2 regions of the Rossellomorea sp. LjRoot5 genome follow, and region 2 is predicted to be linked to the other one. Evidence: predicted binding sites of a transcription regulator. Region 2 holds the regulator's gene; the other holds the start of a gene.
The links. The regulator CtsR, encoded in region 2, represses protease genes until heat stress. The targets are predictions, from matches to a motif close to ATGGTCAATAAAGGTCAAACA.

Region 1: ACSQ2E_RS16790 (ATP-dependent Clp protease ATP-binding subunit) is a predicted target of CtsR. The motif match lies at 2,606-2,626, and genes of this name have one in related genera.

The regions. Positions count from the first base shown of each region.
Region 1 is NZ_CAXUQN020000001.1:3,272,377-3,282,490, reverse strand. It holds gene ACSQ2E_RS16800 (catalase) at 1-1,593, shown strand, start outside; gene ACSQ2E_RS16795 (hypothetical protein) at 2,026-2,454, shown strand; gene ACSQ2E_RS16790 (ATP-dependent Clp protease ATP-binding subunit) at 2,750-4,888, shown strand; gene ACSQ2E_RS16785 (CBO0543 family protein) at 5,738-6,250, opposite strand; gene ACSQ2E_RS16780 (Cof-type HAD-IIB family hydrolase) at 6,364-7,107, opposite strand; gene ACSQ2E_RS16775 (MGMT family protein) at 7,270-7,629, shown strand; gene ACSQ2E_RS16770 (hypothetical protein) at 7,597-7,779, opposite strand; gene ACSQ2E_RS16765 (ABC1 kinase family protein) at 7,844-9,469, opposite strand; gene ACSQ2E_RS16760 (YfhD family protein) at 9,703-9,888, opposite strand; gene ACSQ2E_RS16755 (YfhE family protein) at 9,992-10,114, opposite strand, start outside.
Region 2 is NZ_CAXUQN020000001.1:4,369,023-4,379,136, reverse strand. It holds gene ACSQ2E_RS22440 (IS1182 family transposase) at 1-575, opposite strand, end outside; gene ACSQ2E_RS22435 (CtsR family transcriptional regulator) at 1,260-1,721, shown strand; gene ACSQ2E_RS22430 (UvrB/UvrC motif-containing protein) at 1,742-2,290, shown strand; gene ACSQ2E_RS22425 (protein arginine kinase) at 2,287-3,369, shown strand; gene clpC (ATP-dependent protease ATP-binding subunit ClpC) at 3,371-5,818, shown strand; gene radA (DNA repair protein RadA) at 6,013-7,389, shown strand; gene disA (DNA integrity scanning diadenylate cyclase DisA) at 7,393-8,466, shown strand; gene ACSQ2E_RS22405 (PIN/TRAM domain-containing protein) at 8,680-9,771, shown strand; gene ispD (2-C-methyl-D-erythritol 4-phosphate cytidylyltransferase) at 9,852-10,114, shown strand, end outside.

The sequences.
Region 1 (10,114 bases), 1.1 Mb from region 2:
CCCGTATTCTTCATTCAGGATGCAATCAAATTCCCGGATCTAGTTCATGCCCTTAAACCTGAACCACATAATGAAATGCCTCAGGCTGCTTCTGCCCACGACACATTCTGGGACTTTATCGCGAACAATCAGGAATCCGCTCATATGGTGATGTGGGCCATGTCCGATCGGGCGATTCCCCGCAGCTTCCGTATGATGGAAGGCTTCGGTGTTCATACATTCCGCCTTGTGAACGAAGAAGGCAAAGCTCATTTTGTGAAATTTCACTGGAAACCGGTACTCGGAACACACTCACTGGTTTGGGATGAAGCACAGAAGATTAACGGGAAAGACCCTGATTTCCACCGCCGTGATCTATACGAATCCATCGAGGGAGGGGACTATCCGGAGTATGAGCTGGGTGTTCAGCTCATAAAAGAAGAAGATGAGTTTAACTTTGACTTTGATGTCCTTGATCCTACGAAGTTATGGCCTGAAGAGGAAATCCCTGTGAAGATCGTCGGGAAAATGACCTTGAACCGCAATGTGGACAATGTGTTTGCCGAAACGGAGCAGGCGGCATTCCATCCTGGATCTGTGGTGCCTGGAATCGATTTCTCCAATGATCCGTTGTTGCAGGGACGCTTATTCTCTTATACAGATACACAATTGATTCGTCTTGGAGGACCGAACTTCCACGAGCTTCCGATTAATAGACCTGTGTGCCCTTTCCACAATAACCAACGTGATGGATATGGCCGCCATACAATTAATAAAGGGCAGGTGAGCTATCATAACAATTCACTGGCCCATAATACACCGGCTCCTGCTTCGAAGGAAGAAGGCGGGTACACACACTATCAGGAAAAGATGGAAGGCAGGAAAGTACGTACAAGAAGTGAAAGCTTCAAGGATCACTTCTCACAGGCGACACTATTCTGGAACAGCATGAGTAAACCTGAGAAGGAGCATATCATTCAAGCCTTCAGTTTTGAACTGGGGAAAGTGAAAAGCAAATCGGTTCAGAAGCAGATCGTCGATATGTTTGCAAACGTCAGTATGGACCTGGCAAAAGGTTTTGCAGAAGCGATCAATATAGAAGTACCTGAAGGAGAAGGATCGAAGGTAACGAAATCATCCCCGGCATTAAGTCAGGAAAATACGAAAAAGAAGCCGGCTACCCGTAAAGTGGGTGTCATCGTTGGAAATGGCTTCAAAGGAGAAGAAGTAAACCGTGTTCTCTCTGCTCTTGAAGAAGAAGGAATTCTGCCTGAAATCATAAGTGACAAGCTGGGGACGCGCAAAGGTGATGACGGTACAGAGCTTGAAGTGGACCATACATTCTTAACGGGAGAATCGGTCTTATTCGACAGCCTATACGTAGTAGGTGGAGAAAACGTAGATAAGAAATTCTCACAAGATACCACCTACTTTGTAAAAGAAGCGTATTCTCACTTTAAACCGATCGGTGCCACCCATGAAGGTTTACACTGGCTGGAAGAAGCAGGTGTGAAGGGTTCAGGGGTTGTAACCGGGGAAGACATGAAGTCATTTGCCAAGGAGTTCACCGCAGCCATCGCGGAACATCGCCATTGGAATCGTGAATTAGTATAAAGGCAAAAATAGTAGAAATATTAACGGGGAAATGCTAGACCTGCTTCCAGGTCTAGCATTTTTTTTTATGGATTAAATAGCCCTTTTTACTAGCAAATAGACGTTTATATCATTCGAAACTAGCAATACATACATAAGATAGTCATGTAAGGTGATTTACAAGTACTGAATAAGTGAGGTGATTATGGATGGGTGCCGGTCATTCTCATGACGAATTTGATTTTTACAGCTTGCTATTAGTTCTGTTAATTGTAGCTTTTCTAGTACTACTTGCAATTAACCCTCTAGCAGCATTGATTGTTGGAATCGCCATTTTGGTTCTACTTGCCGTTAGTGCAATTAGCTAAGATTTAAAGATTGATCATTCCTTGGAGACGGGTCTTCAAGGAATGCCATTACATTGAAATTTGCAAAAAGATGGAGGGGAAATAGATGAGTGAAAAAAATAATCCACTAGAAGGACTTATGGATTTAATCAACCAATACACAAAAGAAGATGCAAGTAAACTGGATCTGGAAACGGCAAAAGATAAGTTAAGTTCATTACTGAATGAGGATCATCTTAAAGGACTGTTAGGTTCGGAAGGAAAGAGTTCTCTTGATGCACTAGGTTCACTTGGAAACTTAGGGGCCATGGCAAACATGGTGAATATTCTTCCAATGGTTGAAAAGGTGGTGAAACAGCGTATGTATAAAAAACAATCTGAATCCTACAAACATGATGACTGTAAAAAAGACAAGCATCAAGATATCAAAGATCTTCTAAAAGAAATTCTGGACGAACTGAAGAAGATAAAAAAATGCACTTGCCATAAAAAGAAGCATGAGTGCTACAAAGACAACTGGGAGCATTGGTATTAATAGAGTCGGCTGACATGCCGGCTTTTTTTGTGTTTTTCAGGAGTGGAATATCAATAAATCAATTATTTGATTTCTCTATTTCGCTCTACTATACTCTTCAATCAACGGGAAATTGGAATCCAATCAAAAATTTCCATAAGCAAAAATATTGAAAGTCAAAAAAGGTCAAAGTATACTGTATTTATAAGGTCAAATAAAGTCAAAGTCAAACATAGTCAAGTTTTGATTTGACCTTAACCATAAACCAATTAACAAACCCATTTATATATAACAAGACAACAGGAGGTCATGTTTCATGAAATGCCAAGTATGTCAGCACAATCAAGCAACGATTGAAGTGTATACGCAACAAAATGGTAAGAAATCCAGTATGAAAATGTGTTCTGCTTGCTTTCAAAAGCAGCAAACCCCTTCTGGCATTCAGGGAGGATTCCCGTTTGATGAGTTGTTCAAAGGTATGAGCATGGGCGGAAGTCCTAATCACGGATTCCAAAACCAACAACAGCCATCTTCATCAGCTCAAGCGAAAAGTGGGAATGGCGGAAACGGCATCCTCGATCAGTTCGGACGTAATGTCACTGGAGCAGCCAAAGCCGGCTTGATTGATCCAGTTATCGGTCGTGACAAAGAAGTGGATCGTGTGATTGAAATCCTGAACCGCCGCAATAAAAACAATCCGGTACTGATCGGTGAGCCCGGCGTCGGGAAAACAGCCATTGCGGAAGGATTGGCACGTAAAATCGTAGCAGGTGATGTGCCGTCAAAATTACTAAACAAAGAAGTATATGTGATGGATGTTGCTTCCTTGACTGCTGGTACAGGCGTACGGGGATCATTCGAGGAACGGTTGAAAGCCATCATCAGTGAATTGCAAAATCGTGAGAACGTCATGCTGTTCATCGATGAAATCCATCAATTGGTGGGGGCAGGTTCTGCAGAAGGATCCATGGATGCAGGGAATATTCTAAAACCGGCGTTGGCCCGTGGTGACCTGCAGGTGATTGGGGCGACAACCCTTAAAGAGTATCGTCAAATCGAAAAAGATGCGGCACTCGAACGCCGTTTCCAGCAGGTTTTGGTCAATGAGCCCACTCCGGAAGAAGCCATCGAAATTCTCAAGGGTTTAAAAAACCGCTATGAAGACTATCATGGGGTGGAATATACAGATGAGAGCATCGAGGCTTGTGTAAAATTGTCACATCGTTATATACAGGACCGATTCCTGCCGGATAAAGCGATTGATCTGATGGATGAGGCAGGTTCAAAAGTGAACCTTCTATCTGAAGGCAAGGATAAAACAGCCATTCACAAAAAATTACATGAAGTAAGAATGAAGAAAGAGCAGGCAACGAAAGAAGAAAACTATGAGCAGGCAGCGATCCTAAGGGACGAGGAAGCATCCTTGGAGAAACAGCTTGGCCAGGAATTTGCTGATTCAAAGGCACTTGTAGAAAAGGACTTGATTCAGTCAATCATTGAGACCAAAACAGGCATCCCTGTAGGAAAGCTTCAAAGTGTTGATCGTAAGAGGATGAAATCCCTTGAAGAAAACCTCGCTCATAAAGTGATCGGACAGGGTGAAGCCGTGAAAAAAGTGGCGAAAGCCATCCGACGAAGCCGGGCAGGCTTGAAAGCGAAGCACCGTCCGATCGGAACATTCCTATTTGTCGGACCGACAGGTGTCGGGAAAACAGAATTAACGAAGACATTAGCTGAAGAGTTGTTTGGATCTAAAGATTCCATGCTCCGACTTGATATGAGTGAGTATATGGAGAAACACTCTGTGTCTAAACTGATCGGATCCCCTCCTGGTTATGTGGGTCACGAAGAATCCGGTCAACTGACGGAAAAAGTGAGGAGAAATCCTTACTCTATCATACTTCTGGATGAAATTGAAAAAGCACACCCGGATGTTCAGCATATGTTCCTGCAAATTCTCGAAGACGGCCGTCTTACAGATAGCCAGGGAAGAACGGTGAGCTTTAAAGAGACTGTGATCATCATGACAAGTAACGCTGGGGTGACGGATAAGAAGGAAGCCGTCGTCGGTTTCAATACCGGAGGCACGGATGCCATTAAAGAAACGAATATTCTTCAATCGCTTGGTGCCTACTTTAAGCCGGAGTTCCTGAACCGATTCGATAGTATCATTGAATTCGAATCTCTTGAAAAAGAAGAACTGCTTCAAATTCTTGATCTGATGCTGAACGAGTTGAAGGCTGAGCTTAAGGAGCAGGGGATTACCGTGACGATCGACGGAGAAGCGAAGCATAAGCTCGTGGAACTTGGGTATCACCCTGAATTTGGGGCACGCCCCCTTCGTCGCGTGATCCAGGAAAGAGTGGAAGATAAGATTGCCGACTTCCTACTTGATGAAGAAGGCGTAACGGAACTGACCGTATCAGTTGAAAATGATGAGATTATCGTGAAATAAAATGAGAAGAGGCTGGGACAAAAGTGTTTAGTCAAAAGAAAATCCGAATAATCATTCGAAATTCTTTTTGAAAATCGAAATCGTTCGGACTGATCATTTGCCTGTATACGTAATTGTTACTTTTGGATGCAGTAAGTAGTGGTTGATTTCCGCTCCAGGTGCTCGCTTTCCGCGGGGCGTGAGTTGAGCCTCCTCGGGCTTTGCCCTGCGGGGTCTCAACTTTCCCGCGTTTCCCGCAGGAGTCGAGCACCTTCCGCTCCAATCAACTTCCAAGCGTAAGGTTTCACTATAACAATGTAATGTCGAAATTGCTTCACCTATTGCATACATCAACTCTTATCTCTTAGTTGCAGTGACCGTATGCGTTTATTATATAAATTCTCTTTCTATCTAACCTGATGCGAATGACTCATTTTGCTTCGACAGACCCAAAATAATCGAACATTCGAAAACTATAGTCTGTGTACGAATAACAAAAACCTTGATGAATGACCCTTTTATTATTATTGCTAAAGCATTCAGTATATATAGCCGGATCTAGCTTTTGATTGGAGTGCAAGACGAAGACTCCTACGGGAAAAGCGGAATAGGTGAGACCCCGCAGGAACGACAGTGACGAGGAGGCTCGCCTTCCGCCCGAGGAAAGCGAAGTCTTGCACGGAAATCAAAAGCGGTGTAGCGAGTGACCCACTAATTTTTAGTTGTTCGTCTTTAAAGGAAATGGATTTAGTTATGTCCCAGCCTTATTCTTTTCGTTTCAAAATGGCGATATAAATGGCCATCGTTATATACACCCCAAGAATTGAAACGATAAATACAGGTGTGGAAAAGGAAGTCATCGAAACACCCTCACTTTAATTCATGGAAAGACGGATGAAAGATCAACAATAGGATGCCAATGATGGGAATAGAAAAAATGAGTGCAAGCAGCGGTTTTTTATGATGCAATCCCAAAATGGAAAACATGATGATATTAAATACAGCAGACCACCCTAAGTTCCAGCCATTTTCATAAAGAAACAGCCCTTTTTTATGAAACAGGTACTCCAGGAAAGTAAAGTAAGTGATCCAGCATGAGACATAAAGAACCTTCTTTTTCCGATAGGGGAAATAACGAAGATAGATCATAATCACCACTGGAATGATGAAAAAGGTGAAAACGCATTCGATTAACGTGTGATTCAGCCAGTCTACCGTCACCGCTTTATACTCCCATAAGGTGTGGTTATAAAAAATCAAGTTATAGGTGAGGTTACAAATAATATAAAATTGAACCGTTGGATAAAAGTCCTTCCAGCGCTTCCAATCAATAAAGAACTTTGCGAAAAGTAAATAAACTACCACTACTAGTATTAGATACATATCGGAATACAATCCTTGTTTTTTCCATTAGTATAGACGTAACAGGAAAGGAATAGACCCTGCGAAAAGAGAAAGTGCCTGATTCAGTAGAGAATCAGGCACTTTTATTCTAATTAGCTCATTGCTTTCAATACTTTATCGATTGCCTGAGCGACACCGTGATCAGTATTGATCCCTGTCACCCAGTCCGCTGCTTCTTTCACTGCTTCCTGAGCGTTGCCCATGGCCACACCGAATCCTGCTTCACGGATCATTGCGATATCATTCATACTGTCCCCGACTGCCATGACCTGATCCATTGAAAGGTCCAGCCATTTACACACCTTCACCAGTGCCGCGGCCTTATTGACCCCTGCTGGATTGATTTCGATATTGGTGAGTGAGGAATTCGTAATTTCAAGTGCTTCATTCTTCACCAGTTCGTCCATCATGACTTTGCGGACATCATCGTCCGGGATATCAAAGCCAAACTTCAGCCAATTATAAGATTCGATATCCCGGTCAAAAGGTTTCTTGCTATTGTATAAGCCTTGGGAAGTGGAAGACCAGAAATATACATCATGCTCTTCTTTAAGCGCCCATAGCTGCTTTACAAGATCAATATCAAGGGGGATGCGGTCTACAAGATTGTATTCATGATCGTAGATTTCCCCGCCATTAACGGTGACAAGGTAAGATGAACGACCAAGCTCATCTGAAATGTCCCTGCATGTAAAAAGAGAGCGTCCTGTACTCAGTACAACATGAATTCCCTTTTCCTTTGCCCGATGAATGGCTTGTTCGTTTTCAGGTGATACCTCGCCCTCATGGTTGACAAGTGTCCCATCCATATCCAGTGCAATCAGTTTAATATCCATTATTCTTATCACGTCCTTCTTTTCATTCATATACAGTTTAATATAAAGGAAGCGAATCTTCTAGGAACGCGACTTGATGAAGACATGATATCCTAAATTCTTAACTTCCTATTTCAATAAGGGTAATACATAATTGAGAGGAAGAAGGGGAGGTGAACATGCATGAAGCCGTTTACCGAACGAGCGGTGAACATCATAGCCAATATTCCTCCGGGAAAGGTCATGACATACGGACAAATTGCGGAGCAGGCAGGTAGCCCAAGGGCTGCAAGGCAGGTCGTGAGGATTCTCCACTCCATGAGTGAAAAATATAAACTCCCCTGGCACAGGGTTCTAAACAGCAAAGGGGAAGTCGGATTTCGTGATGAGGAGCAACTGATGACTCAAAGGCTGTCCCTGGAAGCAGAAGGAGTCCACTTTATAGGAAATAACCGGATTGAACTGGGGGAGTATCAGCATCAACCTGAGAGTGGAACTGATACTGAAGTTTCAATCAAACAATCCGAAAACAAGGGCAAATAAAGACATAAGCACCGTGAACCCAATGATCACATAACCGATGATCCGAATCCCGAGTGGAAGACTGCCCATTTCGGGATTGTTCATGGGTGCCCCTTCAATTTTTGACATATGGTCGGTCACATCATTGAACGGTTCTTTACGATTTGTCATTGTATCCCTCCTGTCTATATTTTTCCATAAAAAGGTAACCTTGTTATGGGTTACCTTTTTACATTCAATGCAGTTGACCATTCTTCAATTTTTTTAACCATCTTCTTTGCCTTGTAGCAATAACCCAGTATCCGGCAACACCGAATCCTGCAAGTCCAAAGCTACCTTGCCAGATAACCTCCATACCAAACGCCAGTCCTGAGAATCCCCCGAGGCAGCCTGTAAGTATAAGGACAAATGCCTGCTTTTTTTGACTCTCGAATAGTTTGAATTGAAACCCGTTTAACTGATGATGATCCTTTTGATCCAGTGCTTTTTCTGGTATATCCAACAACTGCCGTACTTTTTGAACGGTCTGAAAAAGAGGCTGCGCGCTGACCCATTTCATAAGAAGCTCCCATTTGTTCGTGTGCCCATCCTTCACCCAATCCATAAAAGCTGGCTTAACGACATCAAGGGTTTCCTCATTCGGATTCAATGTGTGGACCAGTCCTTCGATGGTGGCGAAGGATCGCCCTAAAAAGATAAAGCGGGTCGGAACCTGAACAGGAAGTGATTTCACCATTTCATTGATTTCCTTCTTTACTGCTATCAGATCCATCTGTTTAAATTGCTCCATATCCAGAGTGACAAATTCCTTTAGCACACTCTCAATCGTTTTCGGACTAGCATCTGGAAGCAGGAATCCCAGTTCGGCAAGAGCTTCCGAAGCTTTCCGGAAATTCTTGAGAAGAACCCCTTCGAGAAGAGCTTGAAAATGGGCCGAATCCCTTTTCGAAATTTCCCCAATCATCCCATAATCCAATAAAACGAAAGTACCATCCGGTTGAAGTAATATGTTCCCTGCATGTGGATCCGCATGGAAGATCCCGGGCTCGAGCCACTGAGGGAGGAAGAGACGGAATAGTTGTTGTGCAAGCTTCTGGCCATTCAGTCCATACACATCAATCGCTTCTCTGTCATTCAATCGAACCCCGTCGACCCATTCCATCACCAATACTTTATCTGTACATAGCTCAGGGTACATAGTCGGGATCTTCACATTGGCATGATCTTTAAACCTTTGTTTAAAAGAAATGGCGGTACTCATTTCTTTGGAAAAGTCGAGCTCCTGCTCGATGACCTGTTTCAATTCTCTATATAGCATCTTAAAATCAATGAACCCTTTAGGCATGGGAGCAAAATGCCGGGCAAACCAGATGATGATGGACAACGTGCGGAAATCCGTCTTCACTAGTGAAGGGATCTCCGGTCGCTGCACCTTGATGGCCGCTTGCGTACCATCAAGCAGTGTTGCTCTGTACACTTCTCCGATGGAAGCCGAGGCAATGGCTTCTTGGTCAATGTTTACTACCTCTGAAGAAATCGATCCTCCCCATTCCCGTTCAAGAACCTGTTCAATTTTCTCCCATGGTGAAGGGGGGACGTGATCCACTAAGTCTTGAATTTGATTGATGAACCCTTTCGGAAGAAGATCCTCTCGTATACTCAACAGTTGTCCAACCTTGATCAACACTCCATTCAGTTCAAAAAGGGTTTCCTTGAACTCTTTACCGATCTGTTCCCAAAGCTTTTCTTTTTCCCATTGGGACTTACCCCTCAGCCGGTACCAGTAGACTCTCACCACTATTGATAAGGCGAGTGATAATACCTTCCACATTCTCCAAAGCTTGTTCTCTGACTTCATCATTTCATCCCCCGTAAACGGATATCTATCTCTATTATGTAATACGTGTGGGAAATAAGAAAGTTTCGGTTTTGTATTTTCAGAAAATGGAGGTTGTATTTCTATGGTGGAATTAATTTATCAGTAAGGGGTGAAGGTCTATGGATTAAGATATGAAAAAGCCCCATGCTCTCACAGCGTGGGGCAACTTTAAAGCTGAATTCCTCAACCCCGACATTTTTAACTAACGGGATTCACTATTGGTTTTTCTTCACTCGTGCACGCTGGTTTGCAGCGTTCGCCCGGGCTTGTGCTTCCATATCTGCCTGGTCGGCAAGTTCTGTTGAGAACTCTTCGTCAACACCGTCAGATTTGAGCTGAGCGGGTGTTTGTGGCAGGCTGTTTTTATTTCCTCTTTTGCTATGGCCGCGTGATCTTCCCAATATCAACATCCCCTTTTGGTTAAAAAATAAAGGTACAGGATCCTTTGGAACCTGTACCTTTATCTTTCTTCAAAGTAAGGGCTTTTAGTTAGGTAATAATTGTCTATCTGTGGGCTTTCGAACTGAAACCGCCTGCACGATCTGCTGATTTGAACTCCCTTGAGTACGTTACTTCTTGTGCACTTGATAGAACCGACTTGTTTTTGTCTTTCTTTTTCTTATTATC
Region 2 (10,114 bases):
GTATCCTCCGTGGGTTTAGTCGGGAATTTTTCTTTCATCGTTTCATCAATGGAGTAAATCATTTTCCGCACTTTTTTCGAACGATTTCTCAACACTTCGACAGGGGAAGTCTGATTATAACGGGAACTTGTATGAGTAGCGTCTACAATGACCGACTTGGATCGAATCACTCCTTTTTCAAGAGCGATTTCAACCGTTTTGTTAATCAATGTGTCTAGTAAGTCTTCGTCCTCCAATCGCTTACGTCGAAAGTAGGCTAATAAACTGGGATCAATAACGTCGTCTTCTGGTGCCATTTCTAAGAAAAACTTAAACGACATATCCACCTTGGTTCTTTCAATAAGATCCACGTCGGATAATGTATAAATGGTCTTTAGAAGAAGATATTTAAATATGCGAATAGGATGGACGGCGTTTCGTCCATTCGTATGACAATATTTATCCTTTAATTCGTCATAGATAAAGGAGAAGTCTACAAGTTTATTGATTTTACGAAGAAGGTGATCTTGAGGTACAACCACATCATACAATCCCCCAAATTGACTTACGTTCATTGATAACTGATGGTCAAGCATCCAATCCCTCACTTTTATGTAATATCTTCATTTTACAAGAAAACAGCGTATCTTTCTTCGATTTCTCGAAGAAAGATACGCTGTTTAGTAAATGAGGGACTTTTTCAGTGGCCTCCTTAGGGGTTACTCTTTTTTTGGTTTCACTGTTAGATAAGGATGAGTGTATAAAAAGTAATTATTTGGAAAAATACGCAATAAACGAAAAAATGACGCAATTAAGGGTGTAAATGACGCAATTAATAAAATTATGACGCAGTCACCTTCGAAAACGACGCAATCAACACGAATTCATCAAAAGCCACACACATTTCACCAGTCAAATCAGCAGGATTGCTATAAAAGAGACCACTAAAATATCTCGAATTACGATTCTCTAAACTTTTCATTAAGAATTGATCACATAAACACCCAATCCAGCAACCCACAACACAACACAACACAACACAACACAACACAAACTTTAAATCCTCTTGAAATCGACTCCCACCAATTCCCCGTTCACAAAACTCCCACCCACCCAGTGCCCCATTTTCAAATTTCTATCCAACAATCTCACTTTCACACGTTTAAAACCTTCCTTAAACAGGAAAACTTCTAAGGTCAAACTTCATAATTGCAAAGTTTAAAACGCGGTTGTATAATTATAGTCAAATATAGTCAAAGTCAAAATGAGGAGGAGGTTTGATGAGGAACATATCCGACATCATTGAAAATTATTTAAAAAATGTGTTAGAACTGAGTGAAAGTGAGATAGTCGAGATTAAAAGAAGCGAGATCGCTGATAAGTTTCAATGTGTTCCTTCTCAAATTAATTATGTGATTAATACCCGTTTTACCATCGAACGAGGGTATGTAGTAGAAAGTAAACGTGGCGGCGGTGGATACATCCGGATCATGAAGGTGAAGGCCCACGATCAGGTTCACTTGATTGATCAGTTGGTGGCACTGATTACACAAACGATCAGCCAGAATACGGCAGCTGATATTGTTTTTCGGTTAGTGGAAGAAGAGATCATTTCCGAAAGGGAAGCCAAGATCATGCTCAGTGTGATGGATCGGTCGGTCATCATGGTCGAATTACCGGAACGGGATATCCTGAGAGGAAGAATGCTTAGAGCCATGCTGGATACATTGAAGTATGAGTAAGGGTTAAAGAGGTGAATGGGATGGTTTGTCAAGAGTGTAATGAAAGACCTGCGACCCTTCATTTTACCAAGGTGGTAAACGGGGAAAAGACAGAGGTTCACTTATGTGAGCAATGTGCTCAGGATAAGGGTGAGATGTTTATGTTTGATTCTTCTCCCGGCTTTTCTGTGAACAATCTATTGGCAGGTCTTCTTAATATAGCTCCTGCATTTAAGCAGGCAAAGGAAACTGAGATTCCTAAGACAGAGGTTTTACAGTGTGAAAAATGTAAAATGACGATTCATCAGTTCATAAATGTGGGTCGCTTTGGTTGTGCCCATTGTTATGAAACGTTTAAAGATGAACTAACTCCTGTATTAAAGCGTGTTCATAGTGGCAATGTCGAACATCACGGGAAGGTTCCGGAGCGTATGGGTGGAGCCATCCATGTGAAAAAGAAGGTGTTGCAGTTGAAGTCTGAATTGCAAACGATGATTGCGGATGAAGAGTTTGAGAAAGCAGCCGAGATCCGAGACGAAATCCGCTCCCTGGAAAAGGAGATAAAGAAAGAGGGAGGCGATAAAGAATGAGTCTTGAGAAGTTCCTGAGTAATGCCGTCAGTTCCTGGATGAGTGAGGAGGGACCGAATTCGGATATTGTCCTCAGCTCGAGGGTAAGACTAGCGAGGAATCTGACTGACTTCCGTTTTTCCACTCTTTACTCTTCTGAAGAAGCGCGGGAGATCGTGAATCAGGTAAAGGAGAAACTTACATCATATCCAAAGAATTTAGGAGAATTAGAATTTTTACCTACAAGTGAGATTCAGCCTCTCCAAAAGAGGGTATTAATGGAGAAACACCTCATTAGTCCGAATCTGGCAGAGGAAACGAACTACGGAGCTGTCCTTTTATCAAGTGAGGAAGATATTAGCATAATGGTAAACGAAGAGGACCATATTCGAATACAGTGTTTATATCCTGGTCTGCAACTGAAGGAAGCTTTACAGAAAGCCAATCAGATCGACGATTGGTTTGAAGGTGAATTTGACTTTGCGTTTGATGAGAAGCATGGCTACTTAACGACTTGTCCTACCAATGTGGGGACGGGACTCAGGGCTTCTGTCATGATGCACTTGCCGGGACTTGTGTTAACGCAGCAATTAAACCGTATCATTCCTGCGATCAATCAATTGGGGTTAGTGGTAAGAGGGATATACGGAGAAGGCAGCGAAGCGCTTGGGAATATCTTTCAGATTTCCAATCAAACGACACTTGGTAAGTCGGAAGAGGACATCGTAGAAGACTTGTTGAGTGTTGTGAAACAGATCATCGAGAAAGAACAAACGGCAAGGGACGCATTAGTTCAAACGTCAAACATACAATTAGAAGATAGGATTTTCCGTTCTCTTGGGGTCCTGGAGCACAGCAGGATCATTGAGTCCAAGGAAGCTGCGAAGTGTTTATCGGATGTCAGACTTGGAATCGATTTAGGATACATCAAAGTGATATCTAAGAATATATTGAATGAACTAATGATTTTAACCCAGCCTGGATTTTTACAACAATATTCTGGAGGTCCACTGAGACCAAATGAACGAGATATAAGAAGGTCTTCTTTGATTCGGGAACGAATTAAGTTAGATAAAGATACATGTGAGGAGGAAAAATAATATGATGTTTGGTCGATTTACAGAAAGAGCCCAAAAAGTATTGGCATTAGCTCAAGAAGAAGCGATTCGTTTGTCGCACAGTAATATTGGTACTGAACATATTTTATTGGGACTTGTCCGCGAAGGTGAAGGTATCGCCGCCAAGGCACTTACAGCATTGGGACTGAGCCCTGAAAAGATCCAGAAGGAAGTCGAAGGGTTGATCGGAAAAGGAAGCGAGAAATCTCAAACGATCCATTACACACCTCGTGCGAAGAAAGTGATTGAACTTTCCATGGATGAGGCCCGTAAGCTGGGTCACTCATATGTAGGAACGGAACATATTTTACTGGGATTGATCCGCGAGGGTGAAGGAGTGGCCGCCCGGGTACTCGGTAATCTGGGTGTCAGCTTGAATAAAGCAAGACAGCAGGTATTGCAGTTGCTTGGCAGTAATGATGCAGGCAATCACCAGGGTGGAGGCAACGCCAATGCCAATACGCCCACACTTGACAGTTTAGCCCGTGATTTGACAGCCATTGCCCGTGAAGGCAGCTTGGATCCGGTCATTGGCCGAAGCAAGGAAATTCAGCGTGTAATTGAAGTACTGAGTCGTCGTACGAAGAATAACCCGGTGTTAATTGGTGAGCCTGGGGTAGGTAAGACAGCGATCGCAGAAGGCCTCGCGCAACAGATCATCGCCAATGAAGTTCCTGAAATCCTGCGCGACAAACGCGTTATGACCCTTGATATGGGTACGGTTGTAGCAGGTACGAAATACCGCGGGGAATTCGAGGACCGACTGAAGAAGGTCATGGATGAAATCCGTCAGGCGGGTAATATCATCCTCTTCATCGATGAGCTCCATACTTTAATCGGAGCAGGTGGGGCTGAGGGAGCCATTGATGCTTCCAACATCTTAAAACCATCCCTTGCACGAGGGGAATTACAATGTATCGGTGCCACAACATTAGATGAGTATCGCAAATATATTGAAAAGGATGCAGCGCTTGAGCGCCGTTTCCAACCAATCCAAGTCAATGAGCCGACGGCAGCAGAGTCCGTCCAGATCCTTAAAGGGTTACGTGATCGGTATGAAGCGCATCACCGCGTGTCGATTACGGATGAAGCGATTGACGCGGCAGTGAAGCTTTCTGATCGCTATATTTCAGACCGCTTCTTACCGGATAAGGCAATCGATTTAATTGATGAAGCAGGTTCTAAGGTGCGCTTACGTTCTTATACGACGCCGCCAAACTTGAAAGAGCTCGAAGCAAAGCTGGAAGAAATCCGCAAAGAGAAGGATGCAGCGGTTCAAAGCCAGGAATTTGAAAAAGCAGCTTCTCTAAGAGATTCAGAACAAAAGCTTCGTGAAGAGCTGGAAGAAACAAAGAACACATGGAAAGAAAAGCAAGGGCAGGAAAATACAGAAGTGACTGTTGAAGATATTGCGAAGGTTGTTTCAAACTGGACGGGAGTACCGGTATCGAAATTGGCCCAAACGGAAACGGATCGTTTACTCAAATTAGAGGAAATCCTTCATTCCAGAGTCATCGGGCAATCAGAAGCAGTCGTTGCGGTATCAAAAGCCGTGCGCCGTGCAAGGGCCGGCCTGAAAGATCCGAAGCGTCCGATTGGTTCCTTCATTTTCTTAGGACCTACAGGAGTCGGGAAAACGGAATTGGCACGGGCGCTTGCCGAGTCTATGTTCGGTGATGAGGATGCGATGATCCGTATTGATATGTCCGAGTACATGGAAAAGCATTCGACCTCCCGCTTGGTTGGTTCACCCCCAGGGTATGTAGGATATGAAGAAGGCGGACAGTTAACGGAAAAGGTTCGCCGCAAGCCATATTCGGTCGTTCTTTTAGATGAAATCGAAAAAGCACATCCAGATGTATTCAACATTCTCCTTCAAGTACTGGAGGATGGCCGTTTGACAGATTCAAAAGGTAGAACCGTAGACTTTAGGAATACGGTATTGATCATGACTTCAAACGTTGGTGCCCAGTCCCTTAAGAGCAATAAATACGTAGGGTTCAATATTCAGGACGGGAAACAGGATTATAAAGATATGAAAGGAAAGGTCATGGAAGAGCTGAAACGTGCTTTCCGACCTGAGTTCCTTAACCGTATCGATGAAATCATCGTGTTCCATTCCCTTGAAAAAGATCACTTGAAAGAGATTGTGACATTGATGTCCAACCAATTGACAACCCGCTTGAAAGAGCAGGATATTCATTTAGAACTTTCACTTGCTGCCAAAGAGAAAATAGCAGATGAAGGGTTCGATCCCGAATATGGTGCACGACCTCTTCGTCGGGCCATTCAGAAACATGTAGAGGATAAACTGTCAGAAGAATTATTAAGAGGAAAAGTGCTGACAGGGCAGAATATTTTAATCGACGTAGAAGACAGTGAGTTTGTTGTAAAAGTTAAAGAAGAGGAAGCAGCCAATACTCCGACATAATAGCAAGGGTGATGAAGAGGTACACGTATATGTTTTTCGTGTACCTCTTTTATCATAATGGATGCTTGTCGGACGTGATCAAGCCGGCTCCGCTTTTCGATTGAATCTGATACATAAAACGGATACAATCATTCCAAATGGTATTATCCTGAATGGGTAGGAGTACAAATAGAGTAAAAGAGGGGAAGAATAGATTGGCAAAGAAAAAGACTAAATTTGTGTGTTCATCTTGTGGGTATGAGTCTGCTAAATGGATGGGGAAATGTCCGGGGTGTAACGAGTGGAATACGATGGTGGAAGAGGTTGAGATGACCGGGAAAAAACCCAGGACGTCGTTTATGCACTCAGAAAATACCGGACCTTCTAAAGCAGAGAAGCTGATCTCCATCGAAACCAAGCAGGAGCCCAGGGTATTGACCGAGTCGAAAGAGTTGAACCGTGTGCTTGGGGGAGGCGTGGTACCAGGTTCACTTATATTGATTGGTGGAGACCCGGGGATCGGAAAATCCACTTTACTGCTTCAAGTTTCGGCTCAGCTTGCTGATCAGAAGCAGAAGGTGTTATACATCTCCGGAGAGGAATCCATCAAGCAAACCAAGCTCCGGGCAGATCGACTGCATGTGAAATCAGATGATTTATATATATTTGCGGAAACAAATCTTGAGCTGATTCATCAAACGATTGAGCAAATCTCACCGGATTTCGTCATCATCGACTCGATTCAAACGGTCTTTCATCCTGACGTGACCTCTGCCCCCGGTAGTGTATCCCAGGTAAGGGAGTGTACGGCTGAACTGATGAGAATCGGGAAAACAAAGGGCATTGCCATCTTTATTGTAGGGCATGTTACTAAGGAAGGCTCAATTGCAGGACCTCGTTTGTTGGAGCATATGGTGGATACCGTACTGTATTTTGAAGGGGAACGTCATCACTCCTATCGTATTTTAAGAGCGGTGAAGAACCGTTTCGGATCTACGAATGAGATGGGGATTTTTGAAATGAAGGAACTGGGACTTGAGGAAGTGGCCAATCCCTCTGAGATATTCCTTGAAGAGCGTTCACAAGGTGCGGCAGGTTCCACGGTCGTTGCCTCGATGGAAGGAACGAGACCGGTTCTTGTGGAGATTCAAGCTCTTGTGACCCCAACTAGTTTTAACAACCCCCGAAGGATGGCAACAGGGATTGATCATAGCCGGGTTTCACTGATCATGGCTGTATTGGAGAAGCGGGCAGGGATGCTTTTGCAACAGCAGGATGCCTATCTGAAAGTGGCTGGAGGGGTGAAACTGGATGAACCGGCGATTGATTTGGCGGTCGCTGCAAGTATCGCTTCAAGTTTTCGTGATAGGGCGTCCAGTGCCCATGATTGCATCATAGGTGAAGTCGGTTTAACAGGTGAAATCAGAAGGGTATCAAGAATTGAACAACGCGTGCAGGAAGCAGCCAAGTTGGGTTTTAAGAGAGTGATTATTCCCCAGAATAACTTAAGCGGGTGGCAGCCTCCTTCTGATATAGAGATCACGGGGGTATCGAACATCAATGAAGCACTGTCAATTATTTTAGGAGGATAAGAAATGGAAGATAAGAAGGCAAGAGATAAGTCCATGTCGGATATACTGCAATTCGTTGCTCCGGGTGCCCCGATCAGGGACGGCATTGATAATGTGCTGAGAGCCAATACGGGGGGACTTATTGTTGTTGGGTACAATGATAAGGTGAAATCTGTTCTGGACGGGGGCTTTCATATCAATTGTGCATTCTCTCCCAGCTACCTGTATGAACTGGCCAAGATGGATGGGGCCATCATTCTGAATGAAGCGGGAACGAAGATTATTTTGGCAAACGCACAGTTGGCTCCCGATGTGTACGTACCCTCCACGGAAACGGGTATGAGACATCGGACGGCAGAGCGGGTCGCGAGACAAACAAATGCCCTTGTCATTGCCATCTCTCAACGGAGAAACGTCATCACCCTGTATCAAGGGAATTTCCGATATGCTCTAAAGGACATCTCTGTCATCTTGACGAAAGCCAACCAGGCGATCCAAACCTTGGAGAAATATAAGGTGGTTCTCGATCAAAGCATTTCTAATCTGTCCGTACTTGAGTTTGAGGAGCTTGTCACCCAAAGCGATTTACTGCAGGTTCTTCACCGTTTCGAGATGGTTCTCAGGATCAAGAATGAGTTATTGACCTATCTCAGCGAGCTGGGTGTCGAGGGCAGATTGATCCGCCTTCAGATGAATGAACTGTTGGCGGATATTGAAGATGAGGCTATGCTCATCATCAGGGACTATTCCCTGGAAAGAAATATCAAACCGTTCGAGCTTCTCTATAAGTTCCAGGAACTTGTTCACTCTGAAGTGTTAGAGGATAATGTCCTATTAAAATTACTCGGATACCACGGATATGTCCATCACGATGATGCCATCTATCCACGAGGATACCGCGTGTTGAATAAGATCCCCCGTCTGCCTATTGTGATCATTGAAAATCTTATCACGAGATTTGAGACCCTCCCCCATGTAGTGAGGGCATCAGTCGATGATTTGGATGAAGTCGAAGGGATCGGTGAAGTGAGGGCAAGGAAAATCAAAGAGGGTCTAAAACTGATTAAGGAACAGACGTTTGCAGATCGACAGCTGTAGGTATCGAGGCCTATATCTGCAGGAAATGGTATGATTGTATCATTTCCAAAAAATTGACAGCTTGAATTAGACGTGTTAGCCTTCATTTAAGGAAGCTAGTAAAATAGGATAAGTGTATCAAAATCGTTTCCGTTGGATTAAATTTCAAATTTTCAAGGCTTAGACGTTTCAAAAATAGTAAATTGTTTATAATGAGTAGGAGGAGGTGAGGGAATGTTAAAAAGAATCGTTCAAGCGTGCTTCCTCATTGTCGGGGGAACACTGGGGATATTTCTACTTCCCGAATTATTTACCGTCATAAATTTATCGGACATTCCTTTAATTAATAACCCTTATATGACTGCTATATTTGGTGCCATCATTTTTTATATTCTTACGTTTTGGGCAGTCGAGTATGTCGTCAATTTCGTCAAGTGGTTTGAAGATAGCTTGGTAAAGGCACCGGTAACGGATTTGTTATTTGGCAGTTTAGGCCTGATTATCGGTTTATTTGTTGCGTATTTGTTTGGGATCCCATTCAATCAAATGCAGATTCCCATCGTCAACACGGTGGTTCCCATTCTATTAACATTGCTTCTTGGATATTTAGGATTCCAGGTTGGATTTAAGAAAAGGGATGAATTGGTCAATCTATTCGGCACGGCAAATCGAGGTAAGAAAAAAGGGACAGATGAGGATTTGGATGAAGAGGGTGTGAAGACCCTTAAGATACTGGATACGAGCGTAATCATTGACGGACGTATCGCGGATATCTGTCAAACAGGCTTTTTAGAAGGAATCGTGGTGATTCCACAATTCGTACTGGAAGAGCTCCAGCATATTGCCGATTCTTCCGATGTATTGAAGCGAAATCGCGGACGCCGGGGGCTGGATATTTTAAATCGCATTCAAAAGGAGCTTCCTGTTGAGGTCCAGATTTATGAAGGGGACTTCGAAGAAATTCAGGAAGTGGATTCGAAGCTGGTGAAATTAGCGAAACTTACAAATGGAATCGTTGTAACGAATGATTTTAACCTGAATAAGGTGTGTGACCTTCAGGGTGTACAAGTGTTAAACATCAATGATCTAGCCAACGCCGTCAAGCCGGTAGTACTGCCTGGAGAAGAATTAAAGGTACAGGTCATCAAAGATGGTAAGGAGCATAACCAGGGAATTGCTTATCTGGATGATGGCACGATGATCGTCGTAGAAGAAGGGCGTAATTACATCGGTAAGTATATCGATGTCCTTGTAACATCCGTTCTTCAGACATCTGCGGGCAGGATGATCTTTGCGAAACCGAAGCAACTGGAAAAAGCTCTGTAAGAAAACGGGTTGCAGCCTGACTCCATTGATGCAGTAAGGTATAATGAATAGTATTACTTGTGTGTTAAAGGAGTTATATTATGGAATATGAAGTGGTCATTCCGGCTGCAGGGCAAGGGAAAAGGATGAAAGCAGGCAAAAACAAACTGCTCCTTGAGTTGAATAGCTGTCCTGTCATCATTCATACATTGCGTGTTTTCGAGCATGACACCCGTTGTAAGGGAATCTATCTAGCCATACATCCATCAGAGCGACAGGTGTTCGAGTCCCTGTTGGAACGCTACGGCATCAAGAAGGTCGTGAAGCTTGTGGATGGTGGAGAAGAAAGACAACATAGTGTATA